3 regions of the Mesorhizobium sp. INR15 genome follow, and region 3 is predicted to be linked to each of the others. Evidence: riboswitches for the same ligand, from Rfam matches in the RefSeq annotation. Region 3 holds a riboswitch; each other region holds the start of a gene.
What was found. A riboswitch is a leader RNA that binds a small molecule or an ion and turns the genes downstream of it on or off. The one in region 3 is predicted to bind cobalamin.

Region 1: linked by a shared signal. The riboswitch ahead of GA829_RS22395 (hypothetical protein) and the one ahead of GA829_RS18155 (DUF1636 family protein) in region 3 are both predicted to bind cobalamin.
Region 2: linked by a shared signal. The riboswitch ahead of GA829_RS25780 (DUF1636 family protein) and the one ahead of GA829_RS18155 (DUF1636 family protein) in region 3 are both predicted to bind cobalamin.

What each region holds. Positions count from the first base shown of each region.
Region 1 covers NZ_CP045496.1:4,605,266-4,609,655, reverse strand. Annotated here, with positions in the region: gene GA829_RS22405 (amino acid aminotransferase) at 1-413, opposite strand, end outside; gene GA829_RS22400 (histidine phosphatase family protein) at 539-1,153, shown strand; cobalamin riboswitch at 1,256-1,459, shown strand; gene GA829_RS22395 (hypothetical protein) at 1,582-1,908, shown strand; gene GA829_RS22390 (sigma-70 family RNA polymerase sigma factor) at 2,086-2,616, shown strand; gene GA829_RS22385 (anti-sigma factor family protein) at 2,613-3,389, shown strand; gene GA829_RS22380 (Bax inhibitor-1/YccA family protein) at 3,413-4,129, shown strand; partial or broken gene GA829_RS22375 (TetR/AcrR family transcriptional regulator) at 4,216-4,374, opposite strand.
Region 2 covers NZ_CP045496.1:5,281,685-5,286,074, forward strand. Annotated here, with positions in the region: gene GA829_RS25765 (FecCD family ABC transporter permease) at 1-354, opposite strand, end outside; gene GA829_RS25770 (ABC transporter substrate-binding protein) at 429-1,376, opposite strand; gene GA829_RS25775 (ABC transporter ATP-binding protein) at 1,423-2,211, opposite strand; gene GA829_RS25780 (DUF1636 family protein) at 2,208-2,690, opposite strand; cobalamin riboswitch at 2,698-2,903, opposite strand; gene GA829_RS25785 (AraC family transcriptional regulator) at 3,197-4,030, shown strand; gene GA829_RS25790 (alanine racemase) at 4,031-4,390, opposite strand, start outside.
Region 3 covers NZ_CP045496.1:3,720,034-3,724,423, reverse strand. Annotated here, with positions in the region: gene GA829_RS18165 (NADH-quinone oxidoreductase subunit A) at 1-314, opposite strand, end outside; gene GA829_RS18160 (winged helix-turn-helix domain-containing protein) at 647-1,846, shown strand; cobalamin riboswitch at 1,876-2,080, shown strand; gene GA829_RS18155 (DUF1636 family protein) at 2,120-2,548, shown strand; gene cobW (cobalamin biosynthesis protein CobW) at 2,551-3,588, shown strand; gene cobN (cobaltochelatase subunit CobN) at 3,607-4,390, shown strand, end outside.

The sequences.
Region 1 (4,390 bases), 890 kb from region 3:
CCGGCGGCGCGCATGACCGGCATGTGGTTCGGCCATGTCGGGTCCGACAGCCAGATCGTTGCATCGGCGCGTGTCCGCTTCAACAGCTCGGCGACAAGCCGCAGCGCGCCGGAGCCGCCTGGTGCCTGCGCCGCGCGGATGCGCGTCATGTCGGCTTGCGGACCAAAGGCGAGCTTTGCCATCACCGTGTTGAAGCTGGTATCGCCAGCAAGGCCGAGATAGGTTTTGGTATCCTGGCCCTGGAGCAGGCGCTTCTCGGCCTCGCGCACGGCGCGCATCACCGGCGTTTTCCCGTCGCGATCCTTGTAGACGCCAACACCGAGATCGACCTTGTTGGTTCGAGGATCGGCGCGGTAGAGGCCTATCAGGGCGAGAATCTTGTCGGCGGGGGCAGGCTGAAGGTCTTCGAACATGGGAATGGTTCCATTGGCGCGGCGGAGTGATACGCAAATCGGGTGCGCTTCACCAGTGGTTTCAGTTGCGCCAATGCAAAATGCGAGATGATGCCGGTTGGCAAGGTTCAAGGGATGACTGCTTCATGCTCGTACGCCTGACGATGATCTGCGGCGGCGCCACGACGGCAACGCGGCAAGGATCATTTCCGCTCGACGAACCGCTCGAGTCGCGATCGCTCGTCCTGGCAAAAGCGATGCACGGGGCACTGCGCCGTGCCGATCGCATCTGGACTGGACCAGCGCTTCGCGCCCGCCAGACTGCCAAGGCGCTGTCACTGGATGCATCGATAGAGCCGCTTCTGGCGGACCAGGATCACGGGCAATGGGCTGGCAAGCGCTTTGAGGATCTGCAGGCCGAGCAGCCCGACGGCATTGCCTCTTGGTTCAATGATCCTGACGCGGCTCCGCATGGTGGCGAATCATTGGCGGATGTTGCGCACAGGGTCTCGGGCTTGATGGACGGCTTGATCGCCACGTCAGGCCACACGATCGCGGTGACCCATGCCAGTGTCATCCGCGCTGCCATCCTGCATGTTCTCGGTGCGCCGCTCGCCGCCTCTGGGAAGATCGACGTCGAGCCGCTCAGCATCACCGATTTTCGCAGCGACGGCCGTAGATGGATGCTCCGCGCCTGCGGTGTCACGGCGCCCAAACAGCGCAAGCTCTCCGAACGAGCGAATGGCGAGCCCAATTCCTGACGCCGACCGGCCTTGCCGTTCGTCCACGCAGTTGGCGGAACCTGTCGTCTTTTTTGCTCCGGCCTTGTCGTTTCCGTATGGACTGGAATCAGCGAACGGTGCTTAGATCGCTGCGCTTAAGGTGCTCATCCGTTCCACGGATGGGATAATTGGGAAGCCGGTTTGATGCCGGCGCTGCCCCCGCAACGGTAGCGGAGCTTTCGTTTCGACCAGGACCACTGGGCCCAAAAGCCTGGGAAGGTGTCGAGACAGTCCTGAAATGGACAGCTCCGAAGCCCGGAAACCAGCCTCAAGCCAAGTGAACTCGACTGATCGCGGTGGGCGGTCAAGAGGCAGAGTGCTCCGGTGCTGGGTCCCGTGACCATGCGCGCCTGGAGTTCTCAATCCTCCATCTCCACCGGATCGGTCCTCGAAAGCGAGGGCAGGCTATGCGCAAGGATGATGTTGTCGGGGACCGCGATCCGCTAGGGAGAAAAGCCTCGCGGGCGAGTGCTGACGGGGCCGCGTGCGGCTCGGCACGCAAGATCGACACGGCTACAATGCGGGCTGTGTCACCGCTGCCGCCACCCGAGGAAGTCTTCATCGACTGGCTGATGTCGTTGCCGCATGGCGCGAGCATTGAACGGGCCGCCCGTCGCCAGATCGCGCTCATCGACCAGCGCGTGTCACTTCACCCGGATGTCCAATGCCTTCGAACGCTGCTGGTCGCCGTCGCCGGCGCGACGCACTGGCAAAGGCCCGTTTCCAATCTGTAGAGGAAAGACCCAAGTCCTGTTCTTTCCCTGCGAGCACGGTCCACGGCTTGGCGCTTGCACGCGGCAGCGAGGACGGTTTGCGGAGGCCATGGCTGGGATTCCAGCTTCGCGCTCGGTTCCGGCGAAAAAAATCGGCGCGGCGGGGATTAAAATCCCCACATGCTCCGTACACAGGACATGAAACGCTCGATGCCACGCTTCGATATCGTCGGACAGCTGGGTTCGCTCAGGCGCTACGCGCGTTCGCTGACGCGCGATGGCGTCGAGGCCGAGGATCTCGTGCATGACGCGCTGGTGCGCGCCTATGAGCGGCGCGGCACCTTCCGCTCGGGTGGAAATCTGCGCGCATGGCTGTTGGCGATCGTCCACAACACCTTCATCGACCGCATGCGTTCCCGCCGCTCGGAGGCGGCGCGCGTCGAACAGGCCGGATATCTGACCGAGGCCAGCACGCCGGCGCCGCAGGAACATTCGTTGCGGCTGGCGCAGGTGCGCGAAGCCTTCTTCAACCTGCCGGAGGAACAGCGCTCCGCCCTGCATCTCGTCGCCATAGAGGGGCTGTCCTACCAGCAGGCGGCGGACGCCAGCAGCGTGCCGCTGGGAACGCTGATGTCGCGCATCGGCCGCGCACGCGCCGCACTTCGCGAGATGGAAGCGGCTCCGGCGAAAGCGAAGAACCATCTCAGGATCGTTGGAGACCCGTCATGACCGCTTCCATGCTTGATCCTGTCACGGAAGCCGATCTCGACGCCTATGTCGACGACCAGATGGATGTCGTGCGCCGTATCGAGGTCGAGGCATATCTGTCCGGCCGTCCGGAGGCCGCAGCGCGCGTGATGTCGGACCTGCGGACCCGCGATGAACTTCGCGTGGCGCTTGCCGGCTCCAGGGGCATGGCGCGGCCGGCGACCGCAGATGCCGCGCGGCGGCTGGAGAGGGGGCTTGGCCGGGGTCGTATCCTAGGCGTTCTGCAGCGCGCCGCCGCTGTCGCCGCCTTCGTTGCTGCTGGTTGGCTGGCCAACGGCATCATCGGCCCGATGTCAGTGACCAAGGTCATCGCTTCGCCGCAGCCGCCTGCCTATGTCGACGACGCGGTGCGTGCGCACCGCACGACACTGGTTCGCGAAAGCATGGCTTCGCAGCCAGAGGCGCCGAACTACAATGCCGGCGAAATTCGCGCCGCCACCGCCATCGTGATGCCGTCTCTGCCGAAGGACTGGAAGGTCCGCGACGTGCAGGTCTATCCGTCGCGCTTTGGTCCGAGCGTCGAGATGGCTGTCGAAACGAAGGAGATGGGGCTGGTGTCGCTGTTCGCGATCCGGCCAGGAACCTTCGACGTGGTCAAGCCGACCGTCGCGCCCTCGGGCGATATTTCCTCGGCGTATTTCCAGATTGGCGAGGTGGCCTATGCGGTGGTCGCGAAGAGCGAGGTCCATGATCTCGATCGCGCCGCCGAGGCACTTGCCAGAACGCTTTACTGATCGACCCGCAAAGGAGAATGCAAATGAACACCCCTAACATGGGATACCGCGCCGGCGCGGGCGCCCAAACCGGCGCCATTTACGACGAGGGCCTGCGCCAGCATATGCTGCGCGTATATAACTACATGGGCGTCGGCCTCGTCGTCACCGGCCTTATCGCCTTCATGGTATCGTCGACACCGGCGCTTTACGTGCCGATCTTTTCCAGCCCGCTGAAATGGGTGGTGATGCTGGCGCCGCTCGCCTTCGTCCTGCTGTTCTCGTTCAAGATGCAGACCATGTCGGCGGCGAGCGCGCAGGCGATGTTCTGGGCCTTCTGCGCCGTCATGGGCCTGTCGCTGGCCTCGGTGTTCCTGGTCTTCACCGGAACCAGCATCGCCCGCACCTTCTTCATCGCCGCCACAATGTTCGGCGCCACCAGCCTCTATGGCTACACGACCAAGCGGGATCTGACCCAGTTCTCGTCGTTCATGATCATGGGCCTGATCGGCGTGGTGATAGCCAGCATCGTCAACATCTTCCTCGGCTCGACGGCACTGCAGTTCGCGATCTCAGTGATCGGCATTGCCGTGTTCATCGGCCTGACCGCTTGGGACACGCAGACGATCAAGGAGCAGTATGCTGAAAACTTCGACGCGGAGTCGCGGCAGAAGCTCGCCGTGTTCGGCGCCTTCTCGCTCTATCTGAACTTCGTCAACATCTTCCAACTGCTGCTGAACTTTACCGGCGAGCGCGAATAGCAATTCGCCAACGAAAAGCAGAGGATTGCCATGGCCGAAGGACAGCCTTCGGCCATGGCTTTTTGCTTCAAGGATGCGGCAGCAGCTTACGGTCTTGGAGAAAGGCCATCGAGCAGGAAGCCGAGGCCTTTCCTGAAAGCACCTTCCCAATCGTCATCCAACAGCAGGCGCGAGCGTTCGATTGTCGGATAGCGTTCGCCGAGACCTGCAAGACGCTGCTGCGCGGCGGCTCTCTCGTCGTCCGAGCGCCGGCAGTCTCTC
Region 2 (4,390 bases), 1.6 Mb from region 3:
CGCGGCGGCCCCCGACGAAAGGCCGAACAGGAAGGGGTCGGCAAGGTCATTGCGCGTCACTGTCTGCAACAGCGCGCCAACGACGCCCAGGCCACCACCGACGCAGATGGCGAGGATGGTGCGCGGCAGCCTGAGATCGACGACGATCTTGCCGACCGGGCCGGACACCTCATGCCCGCCCAATCCGATGCCATGGCCAAGTCCAGCCACAACATCGGTCAGCGGTATCAGCGTCGAGCCATAGGCAATCGACAGCAAGGCGAGAGCGGCGATCGCCACCGCTCCCGCCAGCATGGCCGGTGCGAATGCTTTGTGGCGCGAGCCTGAAAGCGCATCGCGTTTGTCAGGATTCATGCGATGCGCTTTCAAGGTCTTGTTTCATGCTTGTCGTCGCCCCAAAACCGCTGCGCACTTTTGGGCGACCTGCATCAGAAAGCTTCCGGGTGCATGGCCTTGGCGATCTTGTCGATCGCTTCGATGTTGGCCGGCCCAGGCGTCAGTTCGGCATAACGCAACGCGACGAAGCGCTCGTTCTTGACCGCGTCGGTTTCTTTCATGGCAGGATGGGCCTTGAGGAAATCGAGCAGTTTCTTGTAGCCGCCGCCATCCTGGTAATCGAGCAGGATCAGGAATTGCGGATTGCGCGACGCCACCGTTTCCCAGTCCGTGTTGCCCCAGCTGGTGTCCATGTCGGCCATGATGTTGTCACCACCGGCAGCGGTAATCATGGCGCTTGGAATGGCGAACTTGCCGGCTGTGAACGGCTTGTCCTCACCGGAATCATAGAGGAATACCCGCGTTCCCTTGCGGTCGCCAACCTTGGCGGTGATCTCGGCGAGCTGGGTCTTCCAGCCGGAAACCAGCTTTTCGGCCTCGGCGTCCTTGCCAAAGATCTTGCCCAGCTTTTCGATGTCGCCATAGAGCAGGTCCATCGAGGCGGCGGGACGGTTCTTGTCGAGATGGACGCAGCTTTCCGTCAGCACCAGCGTCCTGATACCATGCGGGGCGAGCGTGTCGGGCGTCACCTCGCCGCCCGGCTTCATGCCGTAGTACCAGCCGGCGAAGAAGAAATCGGGCTCGACCGCGACGAGGTTTTCAAGCGTCGGATATTTCGGCGCCAGTTCCGGGATCGCTCCCTGTTCAGCCTTGAATTCCGGGCCGACCTTGTACCATCCGGTGATGCCGGTCAGACCGACGATCGACGGTTGCAGCCCAAGCGCAAAGGCCATCTCGGCCATGTTCAGGTCATGGATGACGGCGCGCTTGGGTGCGGCGTCGAAGGTCAGCGGCTTGCCGCAGCTGTCGACCGTGACCGGGAAAGCGAAGGCGGTCGAGGCCAGCAGCGAGAAGGCAAGAGACAAGGCAAGGCGTTTCACGGATGTTGCTCCTTTGTTGAATTGGGTTGGATGGCTACCGGATCGATCAGGGCGGGGAGGAAGCCCGATTGGGAACCTCGAACACCGTCAGTTCGCGGTCCTCGGTCGGATGCCGCAAGCGCAGCACATCGACGCCGAAAATGTCGCGGATCAACTGCTGGGTCAGCGCCTCGCGCGGCCCGGCGAGTGCCTGCAGGCGGGTCTTGTTCATCACCGCCACCCTTGTGGCAAACGGTGCGACCAGGGCCAGATCGTGCAGCACAGCGATCACTGTCATGTCGAACCCGGCCACCAGTTCGAGCAATTCGCTGCGGGCGCGCGGATCAAGATGATTGGTCGGCTCGTCAAGGAACAGTATCTTCGGCTGCTGGGCGATGGCGCGCGCCAATTGGGCACGCTGGCGTTCACCTCCCGACAGCGAGCCGATGGTGCGGCCAAGCAATGGCAGCAGGCCGGTCCTGCGCAACGCATCAACGACGATATCGTGCTCTTCGCCGCGCCGGCCAAGTCCTGCATGCGGGACCCGGCCAAGCTCGACATAGTCGATGACCGCAAGCCGAGGATCGGGCTGATCGGTCTGACCGACGACAGCTATGTGCAAGGCGCGTTCGGCGGCAGCAATTCTGTCCAGCCTTCGGCCGGAAAGCCTCACCTCACCTGAGCTAGGCTGGAGCAGACCGGCCAGCATGCGCAGAAGCGTTGTCTTGCCGGCGCCGTTCGGGCCAATGATGGCAAGCCGATCGCCGGCAGCTACCGAAAAGCTCACCGCTTGCACCAGATGCTGGCCGTTCGCCGTTGCGGTCAGGTCCTTCGCGTCGAGAAGCGGCGTGGTCATGGGATCCTCCTGATCGGAGATGCCGGAATCCGCGCCAGGGTCTTGCCCGCCAGACCCGCAGGGCGCTGCCCGGAATTGCTCCAGCCGTCGGCCAGCGAATGATAGAGTTTCGCGAACTCCACCAGGCCGTCAACATCCGTCCCTACGTCGATGGAACCGAAGAGATAGGCGGCCTTGCCCTCAGCCTGGAAGGCAACCGTGAGCGGCCTGTCACAGCCCGCCATACAGGCGACCTCCTCCACCGCAAAGCCGCGCGCCATGTCAAGGTCGTCATGTGCCGAGAACCTGGAACGCAGATCGGCGCACAGCCCTTCGCCCGTTCTGACCCCAGTCGCGGGGTCGCGGCAAAGCGCGCACACAATGATGCGGTGGATGGGTATGAGGCCTTCCAACTTTCCGTCACTTTCAAAACTGGCGACGGGAAAGAGGCTAGAGGACCGGCCGACAAGACCTGGACCCCGCGTCTCCTCCCGGCACACCCCGTCCGGTCAACTCATGCTGATGGCAGGTCTCCTGGCTCGCGGGTCTTAGCGCCATCCTGCCTTCCCAGCCTTGCCGGCCAGTGGCATTTCGGATTTTGCTCGCCGCTTACAGTTGCGGGGGCAGCCACGGCATCAACCCAATCGGATCTCACCGTGTTCCCTTTTCACCCCGCGCCTTTCAGCTTGGGGACCATCACGAGTCGCACCCTAAGCGCCGGCTGGCGGCGTGGCAAGATCGATGTTTTGTTCTGTTATAACAATACAAAAATACAGTCAAACGTTTTAGATCTGGCGCGACCTGTCGTGAAGGACAGTTCCCAGAAAGGCGACAGGGTGATGGCATCGCGGGGGCAGCGACGCGGCGCGCCCTTTCGGCTAAGGACGTCTATCTTCGCCATTTGGCACGACGCCATGCGTTGGCATTTTGCGCCATGCGCAATTGTGATCAAACCGGCGAGGCAGCCAGGTGCCACAACGGCTGCGCCAAATGCGAGGAGGCTTGAATGAACCCAACCGAGAAAGCGCTGTGGTTCGTCGAAAGCCACCTGCCGGAAGCTGTTACTCTTGACGATGTAGCGCAAAGCAGCGGCGTGTCGCGCTTTCACGTGACGCGGGCCTTCGGCGCTGCCACCGGCCGCTCGGTGATGGGCTACATGCGCTCGCGCCGGCTGACCGAGGCCGCACGCACGCTCGCCGCCGGGGCTCCCGACATTCTCTCGGTGGCGCTCGACGCCGGCTACAACTCGCATGAGGCGTTCACCCGTGCCTTCCGTGACCAGTTCGGCACCACGCCGGAACTGGTTCGCGCGCAAGGCACCCTCAAGAACCTTGATCTCGTGGAGCCGATCCTGATGGACCAGTCCTTTCTCTCCAACCTCGAACCGCCGCGCTTCGAGACCAGCCGGCCGTTTCTCATCGCCGGTTTGGGCGAGCGCTACAGCTGCGAAACCAGTGCCGCCATCCCGATGCAATGGCAGCGCTTTGGCCCCTATATCGGCAACATCCCCGGCGAGACGGGCGACGTTGCTTATGGCGTCTGCGTCAACGGCGACGATGCCGGCAATTTCGATTACATCGCCGGCGTGGAAGTCTTGGACTTTTCCGATCTCCCCAAGGAGTTTTTCCGCGTGCGCGTGCCGGCGCAGAGATACGCGGTCTTCGCCCACCGCGAGCACGTCTCGACCATCCGCCGCACCGTCAACACGATCTGGAACAAATGGCTGCCGGCCTCCGGCCACGAAATAGCAGACGCGCCCGAGTTCGAGCGTTACGGCCCGGAATTCGACCCCCACAGCGGCAATGGCGGGCTGGAAATCTGGATACCAGTCAAAGGCTAGCTATGCCATTGGCAAGGCTGGCCAGCGATCGATGATACCGCCGCCGGAAAACACCGCGATCGATCCGAACTGCTGCAGCACGGCCTCGCTCTGCGTCGGGCGCAGAAACGCATAGTCGCCGGGCCTTGCGGTTGCATCGCTGGGCAGGCCCATGAATTGCTGGTTGGACGACAAGCCGATCAGGCTGTTCGTCTTCATGCCGGCAGGGAATACGGGCTCGGCCATCCATCTGCCGCCGTAGAGATAGCAGCCTTTGCGCGGAAACAGGCCGAGCGCCTGCAGTGTCCGGGAAAAACCGGCCGAACCGGGCAATTCCGGTTCGGCCACCTTGAGGATCGGCGTCGCGATGGAGGCGGCTGG
Region 3 (4,390 bases):
AGCACCGCCAAAAACACCATCATCGACCAGAAGCCGAGCATGCCGATTTTCGAGAACGACACTGCCCACGGAAACAGGAAGGCTACTTCCAGATCGAAGATGATGAACAGGATCGATACCAGGTAGAAGCGGATGTCGAATTTCATGCGGGCGTCGTCGAACGAGTTGAAACCGCACTCGTAAGCGGAAAGCTTTTCAGGATCGGGATTGCGGTAGGCCACCAGGAAGGGTGCGGCCAGCAGCGCCAGGCCGACTACCAGCGCCACGCCGATGAACAGGACGATGGGCAGGTACGAACTTAGAAGTGCGTTCATGCTGCGGCTTTCCGTTGGCGCCAATCCACTTTGATTACAGCACCGGACCCTAATGCGGAAGCGTGACAGTTTAACCGCTGAACCGTTTTAGGGGGCCTATGCTGCAACGCGGCGAGGGTTAGCGCAGCGCTTTCGGCGAAGCAAGTCAAACCTTGTTCAAAATGCGGTGCTGGACGGCATTCCGGGGGAAACTGGTCTGATCCGCTCCTGTTTGATTTCTTTCACTTTTTACTCCACTTTTCTCTCCTGACATGGTTGCCGCCAAAACCCTGCTAGCATGGCCTGGAATCAGCCACCCAGACCCCGGTCAACTGCCCCAGAGTGATGCTTGCATGAAGGAAAAGATCTCACTGCCGATGGCCCGGCGCATCGCGCTTGCCGCTCAGGGCTTTCTCGATCCCCGGCCGAGCGCCACTCCTGATCGCCGCCACTTTGCCCGCGTGCTCTCCCGCACAGGGCTGCTGCAGATCGATTCCGTCAGCGCCGTGGTACGCGCTCATTATATGCCGCTCTATTCACGCCTTGGCCCCTACCCGCTCACCCTGCTCGACAATGCTGCCGTCACACGCAAGCGCACGGTCTTCGAGTACTGGGCTCATGAGGCGTCCTTCCTGCCGGTCGAAACCTATCCGCTGATGCGCTGGCGCATGGAGCGGGCCGAGCGTGGCGAAGAAATGTATCTGGGCCTCGCCAAATGGGGACGTGAACACGCGGCCTATGTCGAAGAGATCTATCGCGCCGTCGTCGACCGCGGCCCGATCGCAGCTTCAGCGCTCGAAGGCCAGAAAGGCTCCGGCGGCTGGTGGGGCTGGAGCCACGCCAAGCACGCCTTCGAATGGCTGTTCTGGGCGGGCCGGATCACCACGGCATCGCGTCGCGGCTTCGAACGCTTCTACGATCTGCCCGAGCGCGTGCTGCCACAAGCGATCATCGACCTGCCGGTGCCCTCCGCCAAGGACGCGCACCGCGAGCTGCTCAATATATCGGCCCGCGCCCACGGCGTGGCGACAGCCAGCGACCTGCGCGATTATTTCCGCCTGTCGCCGGCCGATATGAAGGGCCGTATCGAGGAACTGGTCGAGACCGGCGAACTGCTGCCGGTGCGCGTCGAGGGCTGGGATAAGCCGGCTTACCTTCACAAGGACGCCCGCCTGCCTCGAAAAATCGAGGCGCGCGCCTTGCTGGCGCCGTTCGATCCGGTGGTGTTCGAGCGGACACGCGCGGAAAAGCTGTTCGACTTCCGCTATCGCATCGAAATCTACACACCCGCCGAAAAACGCCAGTACGGCTATTATGTTCTGCCGTTCCTGCTTGGCGACCGGATTGTCGCCCGCGTCGATCTCAAGGCCGACCGGCCAAACAGCGTTCTGCGCGTCCATGCCGCCTACGCCGAGCCCTGCGCGCCCGCCGAGACTGCCGCCGAGCTCTTCGAGGAGTTGAAGCAGATGCAGGGATGGCTTGGCCTTGAGCGCATGGAAGTGACGCCTGCCGGCGATTTGGGCCCGGCGCTGGCCGACATCGCCATGTCGTAGCCGTGCGTTGACACAACTCCCCGCAAAAGCCTAAATCCAGTCCAGACGGTCCCCTGCCCGCAACGGCAAGGGCTAAGAGGGAATGCGGTGCGAGATCAAAAATCTCAAATCCGTGGCTGTCCCCGCAACTGTAAGCGAAGAGCCAAGGCCGAAAACCACTGGGACGGTCCCGGGAAGGCGGCACGAAGGCGATGACCCGCGAGCCAGGAGACCTGCCGTCTGCGACATGAAGTATCCGATCGCCCGGCGGGTTTTCCGGGCAAGGAGCATGATTTGGAACGCGACAGCGGTTTTCCGGCTGAAACAACGGATATTTTGCCTGGCCAGGATGATGCCTTGGCCGGCGTCACGATCATCGTCTGCGCTTCCTGCCGCAACGAGACCGGCTCCGACGCCCATCCCCGCGCCGGCGAATTGCTGGCCGACGACACGCGCCGCGCGGCAGCATCTGAAAGCATCAGCGTCCGCAGCGTCGAATGCCTCGGCAATTGCAAGCGCCGCCTCAGCGCCGCCATCCTGCGCGACGGCTGCTGGAGCTATGTCTTCGGTGACCTGACCGAGACAAGCGGCGCCGATCTCGTCAGCGGCGCAAAACTCTTTGCCACCTCTTCCGACGGCCTCATCCCATGGCGCGGCCGGCCTGATTCTCTCAAGCGCGGCCTTGTCGCCCGCATCCCTCCCCTCGACATGCTGAAGGACTGATCATGACCGCCTCCGTTTCCCGTGTTCCCTGTACCGTTGTCACCGGCTTCCTCGGCGCCGGCAAGACGACGCTTGTGCGCCATCTCCTGGAAAACGCTGGCGGCAAGCGTATTGCGATCATTGTGAACGAGTTCGGCGACATCGGCATCGATGGCGAAATCCTCAAGGGTTGCGGCATCGACACCTGCCCTGAGGAAAATATCGTCGAACTGGCCAATGGCTGCATCTGCTGCACCGTCGCCGATGATTTCGTGCCGGCGCTCGACCAGATCCTGGCGCTGACGCCGAAAGTCGACCATATCCTGATCGAGACGTCCGGCCTGGCACTGCCCAAGCCGCTGGTCCAGGCTTTCCAATGGCCGACGGTGAAGAGCCGCGTTACGGTCGACGGCGTGATCGCCGTGGTCGATGGGCCGGCACTTGCCGAGGGCCGCGTCGCCAACGACATGGATGCCTTGCAGGCGCAGCGCGCGCAGGACGAGACGCTCGACCATGACGACCCGGTCGAGGAAGTGTTCGAGGACCAGATCGCCTGCGCCGACCTGATCATCCTTTCGAAGAGCGACCTGATGGACGCGGCCGGTTCGGCGCGCGCCAATGCCATCATCAACGAGCATTCCGCCCGTGCCGTGAAGATCGTGCCGACCTCGCATGGCAAGGTCGATCCTTCCGTGCTGCTGGGGCTCGGTCTCGCGGTCGAGGACGACATCGAGAACCGCAAGTCGCATCATGACGGTGCATTCGACCACGAGCACGACGACTTCGATACGTTCATCGTCGACATTCCCTCGATCGCCAATCCGGACGATCTGGCAAAGCGCGTCGCCACCGCCGCCGAACAGGAAAACGTACTGCGGGTGAAGGGCTTCGTCGAAGTCGGCGGCAAGCCGATGCGGCTTCTGCTGCAGGCGGTCGGACCGCGCGTCAATCATTACTACGACCGCGCCTGGACGGCCCAGGACGACCGCCGCTCGCGCCTTGTCGTCATTGGCCTGAAGGGGCTGAACCGGCCGGCCATCGAGCGTATACTCGCCGGCTGACGCAAACCACGGACCCCGATGCATATCCTCACCACCACCTCCGCCTCGCTCGACGATCTCGCCGAGCCGGTCGATCTGCGGCAGACGCCGGCGGATGTGGTGGCGCTGTCCTTTACCGACAGTGATCTCGCCGGACTGGCGGCAGCGTGGAAGGCCGACGCCAGCCGATTGCCCACCATGCGGCTGGCGGCGCTGCGCGACCTGCGCCATCCCATGTCCGTCGACCTCTGGATCGACAGCGTCGCCCGTCACGCCAAGGTCATCCTAGTCCGCATCCTCGGCGGCTACGATTGGTGGCGCTACGGCTGCGACCAGCTTGCCTCGACCGCCAGGGAACGCGGCATAAAGCTGGCGCTGCTGCCCGGTGAATGCCGCGACGAGGATTTCAGGCTGATCGAAGCCTCGACGCTGCCGCGCGCGGAACTCGACGGCCTGCTCGACTATTTCCGCGAAGGCGGCCCGGCGAACATGACGGCGCTGGTGCATCGGCTGGCAGGGCTTGCCGGGTCGGATGTGGCAATTACCGAGCCCGTCGCGGTGCCGAAAGCAGGCTACTACGAACCCGGTCGTGGCGTCGTCCCCCTCCCCCTCGAGGGGAGGGTCCGGCCGCAGGCCGGGGGTGGGGTCGCTCGTGAAGTGCGCCGACTTCAAGAAGCGCCGCATCCAGCCGCACCGACGCCACCCGGCCCTGCGGGCCACCCTCCCCTCAAGGGGGAGGGATACGCCGCGCCCATCATCCCAATTCTCTTCTATCGCTCGATGCTGCTTGCCGCCGATGTCGCCCCGATTGATGCGCTTTATG